DNA from 3 places in the Buttiauxella sp. S19-1 genome. Region 3 is predicted to be linked to each of the others. Evidence: predicted binding sites of a transcription regulator. Region 3 holds the regulator's gene; each other region holds the start of a gene.

The links. Region 3 encodes LexA, which represses DNA repair genes until DNA is damaged. Its sites were predicted from a motif close to TNCTGTATGTACATACAGNA; they were not measured.
Region 1: a site for LexA is predicted at 872-891, ahead of dinG (ATP-dependent DNA helicase DinG). Genes of this name have one in related genera too.
Region 2: a site for LexA is predicted at 1,305-1,324, ahead of rmuC (DNA recombination protein RmuC). Genes of this name have one in related genera too.

The regions. Positions count from the first base shown of each region.
Region 1 is NZ_JAHWLU010000031.1:18,642-20,917, reverse strand. It holds gene dinG (ATP-dependent DNA helicase DinG) at 1-859, opposite strand, end outside; gene MES37_RS09580 (ribosomal protein uL16 3-hydroxylase) at 1,000-2,121, shown strand; gene MES37_RS09575 (MerR family transcriptional regulator) at 2,218-2,276, shown strand, end outside.
Region 2 is NZ_JAHWLU010000022.1:31,452-33,727, forward strand. It holds gene MES37_RS07800 (dienelactone hydrolase family protein) at 1-214, opposite strand, end outside; gene udp (uridine phosphorylase) at 472-1,233, shown strand; gene rmuC (DNA recombination protein RmuC) at 1,369-2,276, shown strand, end outside.
Region 3 is NZ_JAHWLU010000014.1:26,168-28,443, reverse strand. It holds gene plsB (glycerol-3-phosphate 1-O-acyltransferase PlsB) at 1-219, opposite strand, end outside; gene MES37_RS05515 (diacylglycerol kinase) at 346-714, shown strand; gene lexA (transcriptional repressor LexA) at 823-1,431, shown strand; gene dinF (MATE family efflux transporter DinF) at 1,500-2,276, shown strand, end outside.

The sequences.
Region 1 (2,276 bases), on a different contig from region 3:
TGCAGGTTTCAACCAGTTTAGTGAAGAGATCGAACTGCAAACGGCTGTAACCGGGCGTGACTTCGGCGCTCATTTCCAGCGCGTCTCGGGCCACATCCGGCAAATGATGTCCTTCGTCTAAAATCAGCAGCAGGTTTTTTGCCTCAGGCAACACCGCGTCGCTTTCCATAGCCGCCATCACCAGCGAATGGTTTGCTACTACCACTTCCGCATCGTCAATCTCACGCCGTGCCACAAAGAACGGGCATTCGCGATACCAGTGGCAATTGCGCCCCAGACAGCTGGCTTTGTCGGTGCTTAAACGCCGCCAGAGATCGTCTTCAATATTTTGCGAAGTATGGTCGCGCAGTCCGTCCCATTTATAGGCATCAAGATCGGTTTTCAGTTTGGCGCAACGTTGTTGTTCATCTTTGCTGGTCGGTGCCATTTCATCTTCCAGAAAAGCCAGCAAATCACCTTGTGAAGCGTTGTCCGTCGCCAGGGCTGACAGGTTGCGCGGGCAAACGTAACGCCCACGACCAAAGGCGGCGGTAAATTTGAGATCGGGGATAATTTTGCGCAGCAGCGGCAAGTCTTTGCTGAAGATTTGATCCTGAAGAGCGACGTTGGCGGTGCTGACTACTAACGTTTTTTGCTCACCACGGGCGATGGCGATCCCGGGGATCAGGTAAGAAAGAGTTTTCCCCACACCTGTGGGTGCCTCAATCGCCAGATGACGACCCGCTTCGCCCGCTAGCGTTTTCGCCACTTCGGCAATCATTTGCCGTTGCGGTGGGCGCGGAATAAAGTCCGGGATCTGCTGCTGCAGCGCCTTATACCAGGCGGCGATTTGCTCTTTTTGAGCTGAGGACAAAGCCATGGAAACCACTTTTACTGTATAAACAACCACTATTGTCCCACTTTTTGCAGTCTTACAGCAAGGCTTGACGCATGACAAAGTGGCCAGGGGCGGTTCCTCTCTATAATCGAGCCTGTTTATCTTCCCACTGGTATCAAAAAATGGATTATCAACTCAATTTAGACTGGCCTGAGTTTATGGCGAAATACTGGCAGAAAAAGCCGGTTATTTTGAAAAATGCGTTTCCGAATTTTGTCGATCCGATTACGCCGGATGAGTTAGCTGGTCTTGCTATGGAAGCAGAAGTGGATAGCCGCCTGGTAAGCCACACCAACGGTCAGTGGCAGGCTGCCAACGGGCCTTTCGAAGATTTTGATAATCTGGGGGAAACCGGTTGGTCGCTGTTGGCGCAGGCCGTTAACCACTGGCATGCACCCGCGGCTGAACTGGTACGTCCATTCCGTGTGTTACCGGACTGGCGTCTGGATGACCTGATGATCTCCTACTCGGTTCCTGGCGGCGGCGTTGGCCCACATATCGACCAATATGACGTGTTTATTATTCAGGGCATGGGCAGCCGTCGTTGGCGTGTCGGTGACAAACTGCCGATGCGCCAGTTCTGCCCGCATCCAGCGTTGCTGCACGTTGACCCGTTTGAACCGATCATTGATGAAGATCTGGAACCTGGTGACATTCTGTATATTCCACCAGGTTTCCCACACGATGGTTTCACTCATGAAACCGCACTCAACTACTCCGTCGGTTTCCGTGGGCCAAATGGCCGCGATTTGATCAGCAGCTTTGCTGATTACGCGCTGGAAAACGATCTCGGTGGCGAGCATTACAGCGATCCTGATTTAACCTGCCGCGAGCATCCGGGCAAAGTTGAAGGCTATGAGCTGGCTCGTCTGCGCGACATGATGATGGAAGTGATTAGCCAGCCTGAAGATTTCAAGCAGTGGTTTGGCCGCTTTATTACCACTCCGCGCCATGAGCTGGACATTGCGCCAGCGGAGCCGCCATATCAGCCTGGGGAAATCCTTGATGCGTTGCTCGGCGGCGAATGCCTGACGCGGTTGAGCGGTTTGCGCGTGCTGAATGTCGAGGGCGAGTTCTTCGTCAACAGCGAACCGATGGAAGCGCCGGTTCCGCATGCAGCTGATGCTTTGTGCCGTTACACCCTGTTGAGCCAGGCCGAACTGGGCGATGCTTTGCAGAACCCAGAATTTGTAAGCGTCTTAACTGAGTTAGTTAATCAAGGATATTGGTATTTCGACGATTAACAGATTTAGTTGCACCATGTAACTAAAAATTACCCAGAGTCTTTGTAACTGACTACAGTTATACGGGGGGTTTCCCGGGTAGACTTTGGGGATAACATGGCGCTTTATACAATCGGTGAAGTGGCTCTGCTTTGTGATATCAACCCCGTAACGTT
Region 2 (2,276 bases), on a different contig from region 3:
AAATTTCCTGCACCACAATTACGATAGGCAAAGAACTTGCCGCGTCTTTTGGGCGGGCGTGATAAGCGGGCATATTCTCGCCCCGGGTGGGAATCGAGGTTTCCCCGGCCTGAATTGCGTCATCTGGGGTATGCAGTACTGTTGAAGCAGGTGGGGAGGCCGCTGGCGCAAAATTCCCGCCCGGCAAATGACCTGTGGCTTGTTCTTCTTTCATTAGCATTCTCCTTTTTGATTAGCGCAGTGCGATAACTATAGCCAGGATTTATTTAGGCTAATCTCCAGACTAAAATGTTTTCGCTGTCTGAAAAAGGAACAGGTAGCACGCTTAAATGTGACAGGAGTCACCAAAAAATATGAAATTGATGTAATTTGTTTCATTCAAAGTGAAATGCGTCACGAAATTTTTTGCAGGGGTTCTGTAAAGTACCTTCTTGAGGCGCAAGCCAATCTATTCAACGCAGGAGTTCTGTTATGTCCAAGTCTGATGTTTTTCACCTCGGCCTAACCAAAAGTGATCTGCAGGGGGCAACACTTGCCATCGTCCCGGGCGATCCTGAGCGAGTTGAAAAAATCGCTGTGCTGATGGACAAGCCGGTCAAACTGGCTGCCCACCGTGAATTTACTACCTGGCGTGCGGAATTAGACGGCAAGCCAGTTATCGTGTGCTCTACCGGTATCGGCGGCCCGTCTACTTCAATCGCTGTGGAAGAACTGGCACAACTGGGTATTCGTACCTTCCTGCGTATCGGGACGACAGGCGCTATTCAGCCGCATATTAATGTTGGTGATGTTCTGGTGACCACCGCGTCTGTGCGCCTTGACGGTGCCAGCCTGCACTTTGCACCAATGGAATTCCCGGCAGTTGCAGATTTTGCTTGTACCACCGCACTGGTTGAAGCCGCGAAATCTATCGGCGCGACCACGCACATTGGCGTGACGGCATCTTCTGATACCTTCTACCCGGGTCAGGAACGCTACGACACCTTCTCAGGCCGCGTTGTTAACCGCTACAAAGGCTCCATGGAAGAATGGCAGCAGATGGGCGTGATGAACTACGAGATGGAATCTGCGACCCTTCTGACCATGTGTGCAAGCCAGGGCTTGCGTGCGGGTATGGTTGCTGGTGTGATTGTAAACCGTACTCAGCAAGAGATCCCGAACGCTGAGACCATGAAGAAAACCGAAAGCCATGCGGTGAAAATCGTCGTGGAAGCGGCTCGCCGCTTAATCTAGTTTCCCCAAAGCCGGTGCAAGCCGGCTTAATTTTTACTCTTTGCGTAACACCTCGCAGGAAATCCCTTTTCATCTGGACATTTATACAGCAGAATTTTATTTTGCTGGGGTTTGGCATGGCTTGTAGGAGTGACTGTGGATCTTTCTATTTTATTCGGCATCGGCGTTACGCTGGTGGGGGTTTTGACGGGTTGGTTGCTGGCAAGTTTGCGGGCTGCCGGGCGGCAATCCGCACTGCATGAAGAACAACGAGAAATCTACGGCGAACTGACTGCGGCCCGGCAAGAGTTGCAGCAAAATCAGCACTGGAAAGCGGAGTGTGAGCAGCTTAATCGCGAGCTACGCACCCAGCTCGAAATCAACAGTGCGCAAGAAGCTGATATTCGCGAACTCTCCACATTGCTGGAACAAACCCGCCTGAATGCCGATGACAAACATCGCCAGATGCTCAACAGCGAGCAGCGCCTCAGCGAACAGTTTGAAAACCTCGCTAACCGTATTTTTGAGCAAAGTGGCCGCAAAGTTGAAGAACAAAACCGCCAGAGTTTGAACGGATTACTGTCGCCGCTGCGTGAGCAACTGGATGGTTTCCGCCGCCAGGTTCAGGAAAGCTTTGGCCAGGAGGCTCGTGAACGCCACACGCTGACCCATGAAATCCGCAGCCTGCAACAGCTGAATGCCCAAATGGCGCAAGAGGCACTGAATCTCACCAAAGCCCTGAAAGGGGATAACAAAACTCAGGGCAATTGGGGCGAAGTGATCTTGACGCGGGTGTTGGAAGCGTCAGGTTTACGCGAAGGTTATGAATACGAAACACAGGTGAATATTCAGCTCGAAAATAACAGCCGTATGCAGCCTGATGTGATCGTGCGTTTGCCACAGGGTAAAGATGTGGTGATCGACGCCAAGATGACGTTAGTGGCCTACGAACGTTATTACAACGGTGACGATGAACTGACCCGTGAAAGCGCCCTCAACGAACATATTGCCGCCATGCGTAACCATATTCGCATGCTGGGCCGTAAAGATTATCAGCAGTTGCC
Region 3 (2,276 bases):
TTCTAACGGCTCGAGAGGGTCGGGCAAGTTATGCGCGAGACATTGTGCGCGCAGCGTTAATAAGTCCGCCTTGGAGTTATACGGCAGGACATACATAATCGGGCGTGTGGGATCTAAGCCCAGTTCGGCTTGTGGATCTGCCGGAATGGACTTGCTCTTTACCAGAACGCCTAATGGTAAATTAAGTAATTTGTAGTAGATTCTTGGCCAGCCTGACATAAACGATGTAAAGCCTCAGGTTAATGATGCAAATTCGCCGCAAGAATATCAGAATCTGGCTCAGATTTCTGTGGCGTTGCAATATAGATAAGCATTGACCCAAATAATTTGAAAAGGTTTCCCAAAATGGCGAGCAGTACCACTGGACTTACCCGTATCATCAAAGCCGCAGGCTACTCATGGAAAGGGCTCAAAGCAGCCTGGATTAACGAAGCGGCTTTCCGCCAGGAAGGGGTTAGCGCGCTCATCGCCATCGCCATCGCCTGCTGGTTAGATGTTGACCCTATCACCCGTATTTTACTGATTGGTTCTGTTGTGCTGGTCATGATTGTCGAAATTCTCAATAGCGCTATCGAGGCGCTTGTTGACCGTGTTGGTACCGATTACCACGAGCTTTCAGGACGGGCCAAGGACATGGGGTCTGCTGCCGTATTAATCGCCATTATCCTCGCAGTTATTACCTGGGTCACACTGCTTTGGCCGCATTTGCGATGATCTTTCCAGAATAGTTAAGTCCCTGGTTTTTTGCTCAATTTGTGGTTCCAAAATCGCCTTTGACTGTATATACTCACAGCATAACTGTATAAACACCCAGGGGGCGGAATGAAAGCGTTAACTACCAGGCAGCAAGAGGTGTTTGATCTTATTCGGGATCATATCAGCCAGACCGGCATGCCACCGACTCGTGCCGAGATTGCTCAACGTCTGGGGTTCCGTTCTCCGAACGCCGCTGAAGAGCACCTGAAAGCACTTGCCCGTAAAGGCGTCATTGAGATTATCTCTGGTGCGTCGCGCGGTATCCGCTTGCTGGTGGAAGAAGTTACCGGTATTCCGCTGGTTGGGCGTGTTGCTGCGGGGGAACCACTCCTTGCACAACAGCACATCGAAGGCCATTACCAGGTTGACCCATCACTGTTTAAACCAAATGCCGATTTCCTGTTGCGCGTTAGCGGGATGTCTATGAAAGACATCGGTATTATGGACGGCGACCTGCTTGCAGTTCATAAAACTCAGGATGTGCGTAACGGCCAGGTTGTGGTGGCGCGTATTGACGACGAAGTGACTGTTAAGCGCTTAAAGCAGCAGGGTAATACCGTTCATCTTCTGCCTGAAAATAGCGAATTTGAACCTATTGTGGTTGACCTGCGCGAACATAACTTCTCTATTGAAGGGTTGGCGGTTGGGGTAATTCGCAACGGCGACTGGCTGTAAACTTCTCCAGATGATGCGCTTTAATGCGCATCATCGTCTTAATTCTCTTATCTCTTCCTGGATTGGCCATGCGATTTTTCTCGACGGCTGACAGAGCTCTCTGGCGCCTCGCCTTACCCATGATTTTTTCCAACATCACCGTGCCTTTACTGGGCCTTGTTGATACCGCGGTAATTGGTCATTTGGATAGCCCTGTTTATCTTGGCGGTGTCGCTATTGGTGCGACGGCAACCAGCTTCTTATTTATGCTGTTGCTGTTTTTGCGCATGAGCACCACCGGTTTAACTGCCCAGGCATTTGGTGCCAATAATCCCTCTGCTTTAGCGCGTGCACTGGTTCAGCCCTTGCTATTGGCGTTAGGAGCAGGGGTGGCGATCGTCTTACTGCGTGAACCGCTGATATCCCTGGCCTTGCATATCGTCGGCGGCAATGAAGATGTTTTGTTGCAGGCCCGGCGATTCCTTGAAATACGTTGGCTTAGTGCGCCAGCCTCGCTTGCCAACCTGGTCTTGTTGGGCTGGTTGTTAGGCGTTCAGTATGCGCGTGCGCCAGTTATCTTGCTGGTTGTCGGAAACGTACTGAATATCGTGCTGGATGTGTGGCTGGTCATGGGGCTACACATGGATGTTCAGGGCGCGGCACTCGCCACCGTCACCGCAGAATATGCGACGTTTATCATTGGTTTGCTGATGGTGAAAAAGGTTATGGGTTTGCGCGGAATCAGCTTTGAGATGCTCAAAGAGTCCTGGCGCGGGAATGTGCGGCGTCTGCTGGCACTCAATCGCGACATCATGCTGCGCTCGCTGTTGCTACAGGTCTGTTTCGCCTCAGTCACTATCTTTGGC